Regions from separate parts of the Flavobacterium pisciphilum genome, predicted to be linked through region 2. Evidence: riboswitches for the same ligand, from Rfam matches in the RefSeq annotation. Region 2 holds a riboswitch; the other holds the start of a gene.
What was found. Region 2 has a riboswitch for cobalamin ahead of LNQ49_RS00980 (TonB-dependent receptor). Riboswitches for the same ligand answer to the same signal wherever they lie in the genome.

Region 1 (7,923 bases), 1.7 Mb from region 2:
CCCCTCACTTTTTAAACAAAAAAACATGAGTTATTTAGATGACATATTAAAATCACGCCGTGACACACGCCATTTTACAAATGATGAAGTTCCTGATGAAGTTATTCAGAAAGCTTTACAGGCAGGACATTGGGCTCCTTCGGTTGGTTTAACTGATGCTACTAAATATTACATCATAAAATCTAATGAAGTAAAAAAGGCTATCAAAGATTTATTTTTAGATTATAATAAAAAAGCTGAATCCCTAACTGATGATGAAGAGCAAAAACAACATTATAAATCCTTGAAATTAGAAGCTATAGAAGAAGCTCCAATAGGGTTAATAATTGCTTATGATCGCTCGGTATTAAACAGTTTTACCATAGGAACTGTCGGTAGTAATGAAGCTGTCAAATTCAGTTCTGTTTGTGCTGCACAAAATATATGGCTATCTCTTACGGAACAAGGATATGGCATGGGTTGGGTTTCTATTTTAAATTATTACCAATTCAAAAAAATAATTGACTTGCCCGAAAACATAGAACCTCTAGGTTATTTTTGTATCGGTAAACCAGCAACGAACTATGATAACCAACCGATGCTGCAACAATTAAACTGGAAACAAAAATCGGAAACTTTTAATTGTACAGAAATCAAAACCATAAATGAGAACTTTATCCCTAAGACAGATTTTGAAAACAATTCAAAACCTGAACTTTCAAGCTCATTTAGTGAAACACTACAATTTAAAATCGACTCTAAAACAAAACCAACTGGTTCTCTTGGAGCTCTAGAGAAATTAGCATTTCAGATTGGAACTATCTTTCAGACTTTAACTCCTGAAATTATAAAACCAAACATTGTTGTTTTTGCAGCAGACCACGGTATTGCTAATCATGGAGTGAGCGCATATCCACAAGATGTGACCCGACAAATGGTTGGTAATTTCCTTGAAGAAGGAGCAGCAATCAATGTATTTTGTAAACAAAACAAAATTAAACTATCAATTGTAGATGCTGGTGTAAATTATGATTTCCCAACAAATGCAAATTTGATTAATGCTAAAATTGCCAAAGGAACACAGTCATTTTTACACGCTCCTGCAATGAGCGAAAACGAATTACAATTGTGTTTATCTAAAGGAGGTGAAATCATTGATGCTATTGCAAAAACAGGAAGTAACTGCATTGGTTTTGGTGAAATGGGTATAGGAAATACATCTACAGCCTCGGTTTTAATGAGTGTTTTAACCGGAATCTCCATCGAAGAGTGTGTAGGTAAAGGAACTGGTGTTGACGCAGATAAATTAATTCAGAAACAGAATATCCTAAAAAAAGCCATTCAAAATTATTCTGGTCAAGCCAAATTACATGAGCAACTTGCCTTTTTTGGTGGCTTTGAAATTATGCAAATGGCAGGTGGAATGCTAACTGCTTATAAAAACAACATGCTAATTCTTGTTGATGGTTTCATTTGCACAGTTGCTTTTTTAATTGCTCATAAAATAAATCCCGAAATCAAAAAGAATGCTATTTTCTGTCATTCTTCTGCCGAACAAGCACATCAAAAATTATTGAATTACTTAGAGGTTCAACCCGTCTTACAACTAGATTTACGCTTAGGCGAAGGAACAGGCTGTGCAATTGCTTTGCCTATAATACAATCGGCTGTTGCTTTCTTGAACGAAATGGCTACTTTTGAAAATGCAGGGATTAGCAATAAGTAATTAATACCAATTAAAAAAAACATCTCTTTTTAATGAAAAAGCAACTCCATATTTTTTTCACAGCTTTAATGTTTTACACTCGAATCCCATGTCCGAAAAACATTGACCACAATCCTGATTATTTAAATAAAGCCAGTCGTTATTTCCCATTGATTGGATGGATTGTTGGAACCCTTTCTTTTTTAGCTTTTTATGGTGCTTCCTTTTTGGTTTCTACTGCAGCATCAGTAATTATAGGAATGATTACTGGAATCTTAACAACTGGAGCTTTTCATGAAGACGGTTTTGCCGATGTTTGTGATGGTTTTGGTGGTGGTTGGACCAAAGAAAAAATCTTATTAATCATGAAAGATAGTGCCATTGGTGCTTATGGAGCCATTGGTGTTGTGTTGCTATTATTATTAAAATTCCAATTACTTACTGAGTTAATAACCACTGCAAGTCAACAATCAATCTTTACTATTCTTCTATTGTTTATTGCAGGACATTCGCTTAGTCGCTTGGCAGCAATAAGTATTGTGTTCACACATGAGTATTCACGAGAAGATGCTTCAAGCAAAAGCAAACCTATTGCAAAGAGTTTTAGTTGGAAAGAAGTTTTAGGAGCATTCGTTTTTGGGTTATTACCTCTTTTAGTTCTTTCCTATTTTCAGTACCAATTAATATTGGTTGTAATTCCAGTATTCTTAACGCGTTACTTTCTGGCACGTTATTTTCAAAAATGGATTGATGGTTATACTGGTGATTGTTTAGGTGCGACCCAGCAAGTTTGCGAAGTTATCTTTTACTTAAGTGTTATAGCGATATGGAGATTTATTTAGTTCGTCATACTGAAACGGTTTGTGAAAAAGGAATCTGTTACGGTCAAACCGATGTAGACATAGCCACTCCTTATAATTTAATTTTTGAAAATATTGCACAACAATTACCTCAAGATGCTTTATTATATTCGAGTCCACTGAAACGCTGTGTATTACTTGCCAAACATATTCAAAAGCAAAATGACATCACAAATTACAAAGAAGACAATCGCTTAATGGAAATGAATTTTGGCGATTGGGAAATGAAAAATTGGAACGAAATCTCTCAAGAAGATCTAAATCCTTGGATGGAAGATTTTGTAAATGTTCGTGTTCCAGATGGAGAATCTTTTGTTGACCTACACAAAAGAGTTAGTGATTTTATAGAAAATGAAATACATACTAAGACGCCTCAAAAAGTAATCATTGTTGCCCATGCAGGAGTTGTAAGAAGCATATTGTGTCTCTTAAACTCTCTTCCTTTAAAAGATGCTTTCCAAAACAAAGTCGATTTTGGTCAGGTTATAAAAATCATAATTTAAAACGACGAATAACCTCTTTTATTTAGGCTTATAGGTTAAAAACCAAACAAAATTGATTTTTAAGTATTTTTAACTTTATATTTGCATTCACATTAAGGTTGTGTTATTTTTTGAGACACATTAAAAGGGAATCAAGTAAATGAAGATTGAAAATATCAACATTCAAAAATCTTGAGCTGTACCCGCAACTGTAAACTTAGTTCCGTAAGGAATGTTTGTTGTTAACTACAAAACCACTGTTTTAGAACGGGAAGGAAAACAACAAGACGTAAGCCAGGAGACCTGCCTTTGTTAACTAATATCGAACTCTCGGGAAGAAGAGTTTAGAAATTATGACATTACAAAAGTTCTACATCTGTTTTTCGCTCTTAGTTTGCCAATTCATTTCGGCACAAAATGATTCTATAACAAAACTAAAAGAAGTTATCGTTTCGGATGCTAATCTCAAAAAATATTCTGATTCACAATCGGTATTAAAACTCAATGACTCCATTATTAATAAAAATGAAGCATTACTTACTGATTTGTTAAACTTCAATTCTACTATATACTTTAAAGAATACGGTCGTGGAATGCTTTCAACAGTTGCGTTTAGAGGAACAACAGCCTCTCAAACAGCAGTTATTTGGAACGGTATTAATATCAATTCCCAGATGAATGGAAGTACCGATTTCAATACCATTTCTTCCAATGATTATAATTCGATAAGTGTAAAAGCTGGTGGTGGAAGTGTTATTTACGGAAGTGGTGCTGTTGGAGGAACTGTACATTTAAACAATGACTTAATCTTCAACGATCAATTTAGCAATAGTTTAAGACTTGATTACGGTAGTTTTAATACTGCTGGAATCAACTACAAAACAAACATTTCGAACAAAAAGTGGAGTGCACAAATTGGTTTTTCTAAAAACAGTTCAACGAATGATTATCCTTATGTAAATACATACAATTGGAAAGGCGAACAACGCTATAATACTAATGGACAATATGATGTGATTGGCGTAAATGCCAATTTTGGATATAAAATAAACAAAAACAACACCATAAAATTATACAGTCAAACTTCAAATACTGACAGAAACACATCATTGATTTCAGAATCAGAAACCAAGTCAAAATACATCAATGGTTTTAGCCGCAACTTAATAGAATACAATGGTGACTTTAATAAATTAACTGCCAATTTTAAGACTGCATATATTCTAGAAAATTATCAATATTTTGCCGACATAGACCGTGATTATTATAGTTATGGAAAAACACAAAACTTAATAACTAAACTTGATTTAGGATATCAAATATTAAAATCTATTCAAGTAAATGGGGTTATAGATTATAGCAGGACCAAAGGATATGGGACTAGTTTTGGAAATAATGTTCGTGAAATAAGTTCTGTATCATTATTAGCAAAACAGCAAGTAACAACCAAATGGCTGAATGAATTTGGTATTCGGAAAGAATTTACAAATAATTATAAGTCACCTGTATTATTTTCATTAGGTTCTTCTTATGAGTTTAGTAAATTCTATAATCTAAAATTAAATCTATCCCGAAATTATCGAATCCCAACTTACAATGATCTCTATTGGGATGAAGGGGGAAATCCTAACTTAAAACCTGAAAGCTCTTATCAAGCTGAAATTGGAAATGTTTTTTCATATAAAAAAATAACACTTTCTCAAACTGTTTACTATATCAAAATTAAAGATTTACTACAATGGGTACCTGGAAACAAAGGAATATGGTCGCCACAAAACACCGACAAAGTAAACTCTTATGGAACAGAAACTATGCTAAGCTGGAAAAACAATTATGGTAAAAACTATTTTAGTCTAAATGCGACATATGCTTATACTGTTTCTAAAAATGAAGAAACCAATAAACAAATATTTTTTGTCCCATTTAATAAAGCAACTGGAGCTATAGCTTATGCCCGTGGTAAAATATCTGCCAACTATCAAATTTTATACAATGGCTTTGTATATACAAGAGCCGATAATAACCCAAAAGAGATTGTCAATGATTATTTAATATCAAATATTGGTATCGATTATGATTTTCACTTCCTGTCTTCTTTCAAACTTGGTTTTCAAGTTCGTAATTTATTCAATGAAGAATATGAAAGCTTAGAAGACCGAATTATGCCTGGAAGAAATTTTAATATGTATTTAACCCTTAAATTTTAATATAATGAAGTTCAGTAAATTATTTTTAATAGTACTCAGCGTCTCATTGTTCGTTTCTTGTTCGAATGATGATAACAACGATTCAGATGACCAGAAAGGAGCATATGACAATGGCATCCTGATTTTGAATGAAGGATCTGCAGGTCAAGGATCTGTTTCATTTATTGACAATAATCTTAATAATTTCGTACAAGATATTTACACTGCTGCAAACCCTAAAGATTTAATGGGTAAATATGCTCAAAACATCTTCTTTGATGGCGATAGAGCTTATATCATTGCTGGTGGCTCTAATGTAATTAATGTTGTAAACCGATATACTTTCAAGTTAATTGCAAAGATAGAAACTGGACTTAAAAACCCAAGATATGGTGTTGTAAAAGACGGAAAAGCTTATGTCACTAACGCAAATACATATTATTCTTATGAAAAGCCAGAGGAAAATCCTAATGGAAACACTGATGATTATGTTGCAGTAATTAATTTAGCGACAAATGCTGTTGAGTCTAAAATTGAATTAAATGCAACTGCTAATAGAATCCTATTAGAAGACGGTAAATTATATATTACTGAGCCCCTAAACAATGATAAATTATTAATTGTAAATATAGCTGACAAAAAACTAGAAACACCTATAATTATTGGTTTAAGCTCTGATACTATGGAAGAAGAAAATGGGATTATATATATCTTAAGAGGACCATATGATGGCACTAGAAGTGAAATTACAAAGGTGAAAATTTCAGACAAAACAACTTCAAAAATTGAATTTCCAGCATCTTTAGATGGAGCAGGGAATTTAGATATTTATGAAAATAAAATTTATTATACTGCAGGAAGTTCGGTTTATGCTATGAACTTAAACGACACTACAGCCTCTACAACAACTATTTTAACTTCTAGTGCCGGGTATTTATATGGCTTTGCAGTTAAAAACAATCATATTTTTGTAGCTGATGGTGGAAACTTTAAATCAGACAGTAAAGCATACATCTATTCTCTTACAGGAACTCTACAAAAAGAATTAGTTGTTGGTATAGGTCCAAACGGTTTTTACTTTAATGATTAATTAAAATCATCCTTTTTACATTTTACTTTATAAAAAAGGCTTTCATAATGAAAGCCTTTTTTAATTCTTTATCTATCTTGTAATGCTCTCAAAAGTCCTTCTGGAGCTTTATCTAAATACATCTGATTTCGTATACCATCTATCGCTTTTGAATCCGTAAAGTATTCCAACTCTTTTCCTTCTTTACGCTTAATCATTTTAGCAGTTACTGAAATTTTCGATATAGCAGCATTTAACAACGGTTCTGATTCATCACCTAAAACCCCTAATGAATTTATATATTCTGGCACACTATAAGTAGGAGTCAATCCATTAGTATATTCTCCAAAATCAAGTGAGTTCACAATCTTCAAAACAATGGGTTGCATTGCATATTTATGATTTGGATTACGATTAGTTTTCCCAAAAGTAGGCGAATCATATAAGGTAACCGAACCTACATTTTTACCTATAGTAACATCTCCTATTTGTACTACATCAATATATGGTTTTAAACCATTAATAATTAATTCACTTGCAGATGCAGTACTTTTAGTCGTTAATATATATATCTTACCTAAATTCAAACTATTTATAGCAACTCCATTAAATTTATCTACAAAATTATTATTAAGTGATTCTGGATCTTCACTTTCAAAATATTTATTGATTTTGGCATTCCATTTTTGTTTAGAGAAAACCTTATCTGTAAACTGTCCAGTAATCATACTTGCTAATCTGGTTGCAGTTTGTACAGAGCCTCCCCCATTATAACGTAAATCAAGAACTAAATCAGTAATTCCTTGATTTTTTAAATCTCCAAATGCTGCATTTAATTGATCATCATAGTTACCATAAAAGCCATTATACATCAAGTAACCAATTTTATGCCCTCCTGAATTTATTACTTTATTAATAAAAATTGGATTTTCATCCAAAACTGTTTTCGTTAATGTAAACGATTTGCCATTTGGTGTGAATGTCGTTCCATTATAATCAGTTAGATTTATCGTATAACTATCTGGAGCAAGCAATGCTTTATAATTACCATAATTAATTTGCGTGCCGTTAATACCATAAAATAAGTCTCCGCGCTTCACTCCTTTACTAGCAGCATCAGAATTAGGCAAAACATAACGAACAAAACCAATTAAATCGTTAGATCCTTTAGATACTGGGCTCAATTTAAAATCAATTCCATTATTTTTAGATGTACCCTGAAGCTCTTGTTCCAACACAGTGTAGTCGTCCACGATCCAACTAAATCGATCTATCGAAGGGTCTACACGTAAAGAATTAAATAATGTTTCAGGATCAGGATAGCCTTTTAAAAAAGAATTCAATTGTTCTTGAGTTCCAAAACGATCATCTGCTAAATTAGGGACATCACTTTGCCATAAATAGTACTGATTCAATCCTTTCCAGATAAAATCCTGTACCTGTAAATTCCTAGGGGCAGCCACATCATCTTGATCTTGGCAAGCTTGAAAGCAGAATATAGCTAAAAATAATAATATTGCAGTTCTAAATATTGTCTTCATAGTATAGTATCAATATAGTATTAACGTAAAAATACTACCTTTAGTTTTATTTAACACACATTTGTAACAAAAATAATTCTGTTTCGTCTTGATATTATAAG
Region 2 (7,923 bases):
TCTAGGCAAGTAGTAAGTTTCTCCCTGATTATTTTCGCATAATAAGTGCTCACGATCTAAGAAAGGATCATTTGGACCGCTTACAACAACTGGTTTTCCTGCTGCTGGTTTGTTGTAAGTGATTTTAAAATTCTTTATTGTATTCTCTTTAGTATGCTGGCTACCTATTATTTCATACCACTCATCATCATCTGGCTTTCCATTTCCGTTTTTATCGTAGGCAACATATATTAATCCAGGTGCAGGCGGATTGCCTTTGTCGGTTAAATTACCTCCATAGATTCTTAAATCTTTTTCTCCTGCTATGTTAACAACAGTATGGTCAAATCCAACAATAATTGATCCTCCAAAACCTCCTAAGTCGATTGGATAACCTACATTAGTTTCGTTTATTCTCCCTAATGCTATTCTTACAACATCTTCTTTTGTATAACCTGCTTTAAATAAATCATTGGCAAACGCACCCGGAGCAGGATTAAAATCATAAATACTGGTTATGTATGGATTGTAGTTTTTGGTCTCATTAGTAACATTTATGACTGTTTTTTTACTTCCTTTTTTTCCATCTGCCGAAACATTCAATGTTAGTTCGTAGGTACCTGAGTATAGTGCTATGAACCTTAAATCTTTAGTTTTTCCAATTATAGAATCTGTAGTTGCATTGACAGGATTTTTTGTCATCACCCATTCAAAAGTTGGATTGCTTTTAGTAGTTGAACTACTTATATCTAATACACTAAATGTACTTATATCATGTTTTTCTTTAAGTGTAATTTCTGTGGATTGTATATTCCCTTCTTCTGATTTAGCATCATCATCATTGCTGCTACATCCTATAACTAGGAAAGCAATGAATAACAAATGAGTAAAGTTTTTTTTCATGGTTTTGATGTAATAATTTTAATTTAACGTACTATTTAATTTATGGTCTGGTAGGAATGTTTTCACCCAAAAGATGTAAGTCTGTAGCTCCCATTATTTCGGTAGATGTTTCACCAAGCCATCCTGCTTGCTGATTAAGTCCATTGTAAACTTTTACAAAATCAATTCCCGGAAGGTGGATTTTGTTTCCGTTTTTATCTATTGCCCAATCAATATCTATTGCCGAATCGTTATCATTGTTAGGGGCATTATCTGCATATCCGTATAAAAATGCATATTGAACAAAATAGCTTCCTGTTCCGCTTTCGTCAATGGCATTGTCCGGTAGTCTAGTGCCTTTAAAAGTAATTTTATCTTGATCTTTAAGCCATTTTGGCCAGTAGTCTAATGAATGGTTATAAGCATTATTTTGTGCTAAATAACCCGTTTTACCTTGATTGTCTTTCCATAATATGTATTCCATATCTGTAAAAAGCACTGTGCCTGTGCCTCCACCCGGAACTGGCACTTTGTTGGGATCAGGTCTGTAATAAGTGATTTCATAATTTTTGATGGTTTTTTCCATTTTATGCCCACCACCTTCTATCTCGTACCATTCATCATCTGGAAGTCCATTTTTGTTTTTGTCGTACGACACCATTATAACTCCTGCTTCACTGCTTCCGCCACGCATGGTTTGATTTGGATTGGGATTTGCCTCTGCCCAAAAAGCATTGCCTAAAACTCTAAAATCACGTTTGCCTTTTACATTAGCAATAGTATGATCAAACCCAAAAACAATATAACCTCCAAATGCCCCAAGCGAAATTAGATCTCCATTTTTCTTCGCTAGATAACTGTTGGCTCTAGTTAAAATTTTATCATAGCTTTCGCCATCATTGGCTATTGGTAAATCGTTTATGAATTGCCCAGGAGCTGGTTTAAAATCAAATACTTTGGCTATAAAGGTTTTGTATTCTTTCGCTTCTTTGCTTACAAATACTTTAACCTTTTGTGTTTGCGTAGCTCCTTTATCATTTATAACTACTGCCAGTTCGTAAATTCCAATTTCTGTTGCTACAAATAAGGCTTCTTTTGCAGAAGTATTTGCTAGAGAATAATTATCTGATGCAGCTGTTGTTACACTCCAACTATATGTTGCATCGGCGCTTACCGTACTGTTTGTTGTTACAGCTACTATGGTGGCTCTTTGAGCATTAAACTCGTTGTTTCCAATATTACCTGTTGGAGGATTTTTATCATCAGAACTTTCGTCACTGCTAGAACAATTAGTCACTAGAACTCCTATAAATAAAAGCAATAGCATTCTAAAGTGTTTTGTTATTTTATTATTCATGGTATTGTTATTTTATTTTTTGGTTATAAAAGCAATATGTGCCGGAATATTTCCCGCAGTAGTCTTCCATTTTAATTTTCCTTCAGGAGTAAAACAGTAGATGTAACCTGTTACGACATAATTTTGCGCATCGGTTATATATATTTCTTTTGTTTCAGGATTTACTTGTAGCCCATAAGGAATCATTATTTGCTTGTCTGTACCGTCTGTGATTATCTTATCGCTAATTATTTTTTTTGTTTTTGTATCTAATATTCCATAGCTCACCTTATTGCTATTGGTGAGGTAGCTCCAAGACACACTGTAGTAATAGAGTAAATCATCTACTAGGCACATTCCTAAAACCGGAATATCTAGTTGTTGTTTCTTCTCATCTGTTTTTGTGTCTATTACAAAAAGGTTTGATGGTGTATTGTAATAATCGCCTCTAGAGCTAACATAAATATCACCTCTACTGTCTATTTGCATACTATAGAGATTGATGCCTACATCTATTTTTTTTATTTCAGTAAAAGTTTCAAGGTCGATTACAGATACAGTTCTGTCGTAATTAGGCACTCTATATCCACCTGAATTTGCAACATATAATTTCCCGTTATGCACCACCATTTGTTCAGGCTGATACCCAACGTTTACTTTTCGTTTGATTTCCAATGATGTTGTGTCAATCTCGGCTACAAAGCCTATCTCCGCATTTGGATTAATAGCTACAGGGCCTGAGTATGAACTTACGTATGCCTTGTTTTTATAGAAAGTTATATAACGACAATTGGGAATGTCAATTTTTTTTATGCGCTTTGTAGTCCATTTATCTACTACTTCAACCTTATTAGAGCAATTGATTACAGCATAAACCTTATTGCCATATATTTTTATATCGTTACCTACATCGCCTAGCTCTTTTACAACTGTTGGGTTACGTTCAGAATAAACATCGGTTGTATAATTTCCAGTTCGGTAATTAAACACATCAATGCTTGCTCTGTTCATTCCCATATTACCCTCATTAAGAAGGTAAAAACCTTCTATATTGCCATCGCTTCTTGGAGCAGCAACACTTTTGTCTGAGGACAGAAAAATAACTTCATCTTCTCTACAAGAAACAAAGGCAAGAGCTATAAATAAGCCTAATACTAATTTTGTTGTTATCTTTTTCATAGCTCAATACTGATTATAAATTTTAGTGTACGACCCGGCATAGGATAATTGTATATAACCTCATACTGCTGATTGAATACATTGTTCACTTCAATAGTTCCCTTTATCAAATAATTAGTGAGTGCAAAAGATTTTTGCATCGATAAATCATGAGTGTACCAAGGTTGTACTTCATTAACCTTAATATTGTTTACATTTCCATTGTATCGTTTTCCTACATAGATAAAACTGTAGTTAAAATTCCAAGATTCATAACTAGCATTTAGTATTCCAGATCCGCTATGCCATGGTGTATAAGGTATTTGGTCTCCATAAGAAGAAGTTTCTAATCCTAAAAACTTTGTGTAATCTCTGCTTTCTGAATATGTATAGGTCAGATTGGTAGACAGGTTTAATTTATTAATATGCATTCCCATATTAATTACAGATTCAATACCATGTCCTTTAACTTGTCCCATATTTGTCATCATCCAACGAAACAGATTTCCTGTTGGAGCTGCTACTATTTTATCTTTGGTATTGGTATAATAAGCGTCTGCCTGAATCGAAAATCGATCGAAGAAACCTTTGCCAGTAGGTAAATTATAAGTAAATCCTACATCATATTGGTTCATATACTCTGGTCTTAGCGTACTAGAACCAACCATAGTATAATACAAATCATTAAATGTTGGCATTCTAAAAATGCGTTTTGCAAATGCTCTTAAATTAAAATCATAATCCTTAAAAGGAGTATAACCAATAAATAATGCTGGAGTAAGTTCTTTTTTGTCTGGCGCTTTTGCATTATAACGTACTTCTTCCTGAACATAAGTGCCTACTACACTACCTAAAGCCTTAAAGCGTCCAAGTCTGAGCGAACTTGCTAATGAAAATAATCCGGTGTAACGTTGCGGAAATGAAAACTGGGTTTGTATTCCTCTCCTTGTTGCGTCTAGCTTGTTGTATTGAAAATCTGTGGATAGAGAAACATCCCATGTAGGCAATATACTGTACATATTTACTGCTGAGAAGTATATTTCTTTTTGATAATAGCTATCATCAGATTGTGCTCCCTCGGTTACTATTTCTCCTAATATGTTTGTCGTATCTCTAGCTACATAATGCGTGTAATCATCAGCATATTTTGCCTTTGCCTGAAATTTATACCTTTTTGTAAAATCCTTTACTATCGAGGCTTGCGCAAAGAAGTTTTTGTCATATTGTCTAAATCCATCAGAAAACTTATTCTCTACAATAGCTCCTGGTGCTCCCCTATCTGAATCATAATAATAAACTTTGGCGTCCCAAGAGCCGTTATTTATCTTTCCAAAAATACCTGATTCAATTCTTAGTGCTGCTATATCACTATTGTGTCTGGTAGCTGTGGTATCATAGGCAACAGTACCATCTTGATTGTCTCTTTTATATCTAAATTTATATTGACCATTGGATTTTATGTACTCTGAGCTTACACTCATGCTTATTTTGTCACTTAGCTTTTGCTCCCATCTAAAAGAAGGATTGTTGTAGTTTATAGACATCGTTTTATAGCGTACTAATAAATGTGTCTTTTTATTATCATCAAAAACAGGTCGTTTTGTTTTTAAATAAATTGCTGAGGCCGCTGCGAAGTCTTTTGCCGACTGGAAAATTTCACTTTTTTGACCGTTATACATCGTAAGCGATTCCATGTCATCTAAGGAGTATTTACCTAGATCGGTAACTCCATTCTGAGCGTTACCCAACTGTATTCCGTCATAAAAAACACCTACATGATGCGTACCCATATTACGTACATCGACTGTTTTAAGACCTCCAAGTCCTCCGTAATCTTTAATTTGGGTTCCAGCAAAATAGCGAAGTGCATCTGCAACATTGTGACTGGCTAAGTTTTCTAGTAATTTTCCTGAAAGGCTTTGTACTGGAATTACTTCTTGGAAAGGTTTTCCTTTTAGAATTACTTCTTTTAAAGGGCGTATACTATCATTAGATGCTTGAGAATAAAGCACAAATGGAGCAAATAACGTAAAAATGAATAAAAGACTTTTTTTTGTATTATACATCACTAAATAAATTATAAAAACTTACTGAGGTATAATCATCAAGAAGCATAAGAAAAAAAGCCCATTATAAAATAATAGGGTGATTTCTTGTTCTTCAACTTTGTTCCTCGAAAGTTTTAAACTATGTGATTTTGGCAGGTCTCCTGACTTATTCCATCTTTAAACAACCTTCCCATTTGCTAAAACAAACAGTGGCATTAGTAACGTTTAAAGACTTATATAGAACTTACAGTAGCGGGCCTGTTCAGGATTTACACCTGATTCCCTTTTAACTATTTTATCTTAATTTTAAGAAAAAAATAGACCAAAATTTTAGGTAAAGATATAACTATACTTCATAAAAAATAATTGTTATCTAATAAAATTATAATTTTTGTAATAAAATCATAAAGAATAATGTGATATGTATAAATTACCAAAGCCAGATATTCAATGCGTTTTTTAACAAAAAAAGCCAATAAATAAATGCTTAAAATTAGGCCTGAAATGAGATAATAAAAAATAATAATTGGACATATTGGATTGTAGAATTTCATCTACAAACAGAAGTTATAACCCAAGTCAATTTAAGTAAGATATTACGCAACTTAGTCATAAAACGCACACTGTCTGAATCTTTCATTAGGAATTGCCTATATTTTTTAATACTTTTGCACCCTTTTTTTACACAATCTAACATTACAATGGCATATTCAAACAATGATTTAATCCGCTTTTTAGAAGCACAAAACCACCTTTATCTTACCGCTCTTTCTGAAATTAAAAAAGGGAAAAAAGAGACGAACTGGATGTGGTTTATCTTTCCTCAAATTGCGGGATTAGGAACTAGTGATACTGCCAAATTTTATGCTATTACAGATTTAAAAGAAGCAACAGAATTTATTGCACATCCTATTTTAGGAAAACACCTTATCGAGATTTCGGAATTGATATTGACTTTCAAAATGAAATCTGCTGAATCAATTCTAGGAGAATTAGAAGCGCGAAAATTACGCTCATCGATGACACTTTTTACTTTGGTAGAAAACAGTAATCCAATTTTCCAAGAAGTATTGGATGCCTTCTTTTCAGGAGAGCAAGATCCACTTACCTTGTCCATTATTAATTCAATTATAACGGCGTCTATTGAAACAACTGTGTTGTCATAGTACAACATTACAATAGATTATTTACTCAAAAAAGACACTACGTCGTATTTGCAATCGCAAATCTGTAGTGTCTTTTTAGTTTTATGAATTATCCTTTAAAATATGGTGTTTAGTATACCTTAAAAACAACATAATTTATAATTTTTCAGTACCAAAATAGTTTTCAAATAATGCTAATTGATTTGATAATGCTTTACTCCAATAATTAGTATCGTGTCCTCCGCGAGATTCAATATAAAGATGTTCTACTTTTTGATTGTTCAAGAGTTTATGAAAATCTCTGTTCATCTCAATCATTTGCTCATCTTCAGTGCCGCAATCCAGAATATAATACTGATTTGATTTTTGCATTTGTTCAATTTTATTGAATGCAAAATATTCTTTTGGCAAACTTTTAAACTCTCCCAAAACTTTATCTACTTGATAATTATGAAAATTTTCACCAAAACGATTAAAATCTAGTGCTCCACACGTACTGCCTACAATCGAAAAACTATTTTGATAAGTAACACCAATAGTTGTTGCTCCATATCCTCCCATGCTCCAACCTAAAATTCCTCTAAATTTTCGATCCTTGATTGTTGGATAATTAGCGTCAATATATTCAACTAGCTCTTTTCCAATAAAGGTTTGATATTGTGACGTTTTATTGATTGGACTATCTACATACCAGCTATTAAAATTACCAGTTGGTAATACATAAATAGTTTGATATTTTTCTGATTTACTAACAAGATCGGGAATATCTTTTTTATAAGTTCTATCAGGGTTTCCGCTATAACCATGCAATAAATAAACGGTTTTATAGGATACTCCTTTTTTGAGTTTAGGAGTAATAATAACTGTCTCAATCTCTTTATCCATTTTAGTACTATATACTTTTTTATGAATAATATCCTGAGCAGAAATAGTTAATGATAATGCAAGTAATAACGCTGTTGTAAGTAATGTTTTCATTTCTTTGTTTTTATTGAAAGACAAAGAAATGAAGTAAAAAAAACAAAAACATTTACATATGTTGATGCCATAAAAAAACTTACGCGCATGCAATTTGAGCAGGTTACTGCAATGCGTATATTACAAAATCATAAATAACAAAGAATACTATGTAGCGCTCTTTTATGCTTTAATCTATATTAATGCTTTGCTTTAACTCCAAAGGGACAACGTTTTATCAAATAGTTAATTGTAGCATGATAGGCATCGAATCCAGTTCCAAAAGAATTTCTTGATTCTGAATATAAATTAGCTCCTTTATCGTTATAAATATTTAGATTGATTTTGGTGTCATAATTAATCATAGTAGTAGCATTGTTAGAGTTGTATGCTGAACCAGATGATTTAGTAGTTTCTT

Region 1: linked by a shared signal. The riboswitch ahead of LNQ49_RS07905 (TonB-dependent receptor plug domain-containing protein) and the one ahead of LNQ49_RS00980 (TonB-dependent receptor) in region 2 are both predicted to bind cobalamin.

What each region holds. Positions count from the first base shown of each region.
Region 1 covers NZ_JAJJMO010000001.1:1,941,432-1,949,354, forward strand. Annotated here, with positions in the region: gene cobT (nicotinate-nucleotide--dimethylbenzimidazole phosphoribosyltransferase) at 26-1,705, shown strand; gene LNQ49_RS07895 (adenosylcobinamide-GDP ribazoletransferase) at 1,738-2,526, shown strand; gene cobC (alpha-ribazole phosphatase) at 2,511-3,047, shown strand; cobalamin riboswitch at 3,126-3,351, shown strand; gene LNQ49_RS07905 (TonB-dependent receptor plug domain-containing protein) at 3,380-5,233, shown strand; gene LNQ49_RS07910 (YncE family protein) at 5,238-6,302, shown strand; gene LNQ49_RS07915 (S41 family peptidase) at 6,371-7,822, opposite strand.
Region 2 covers NZ_JAJJMO010000001.1:217,267-225,189, forward strand. Annotated here, with positions in the region: gene LNQ49_RS00965 (hypothetical protein) at 1-882, opposite strand, end outside; gene LNQ49_RS00970 (cell surface protein) at 923-2,218, opposite strand; gene LNQ49_RS00975 (beta-propeller fold lactonase family protein) at 2,231-3,376, opposite strand; gene LNQ49_RS00980 (TonB-dependent receptor) at 3,373-5,421, opposite strand; cobalamin riboswitch at 5,538-5,745, opposite strand; gene LNQ49_RS00985 (DUF1810 domain-containing protein) at 6,105-6,569, shown strand; gene LNQ49_RS00990 (alpha/beta hydrolase) at 6,705-7,526, opposite strand; gene LNQ49_RS00995 (hypothetical protein) at 7,706-7,923, opposite strand, start outside.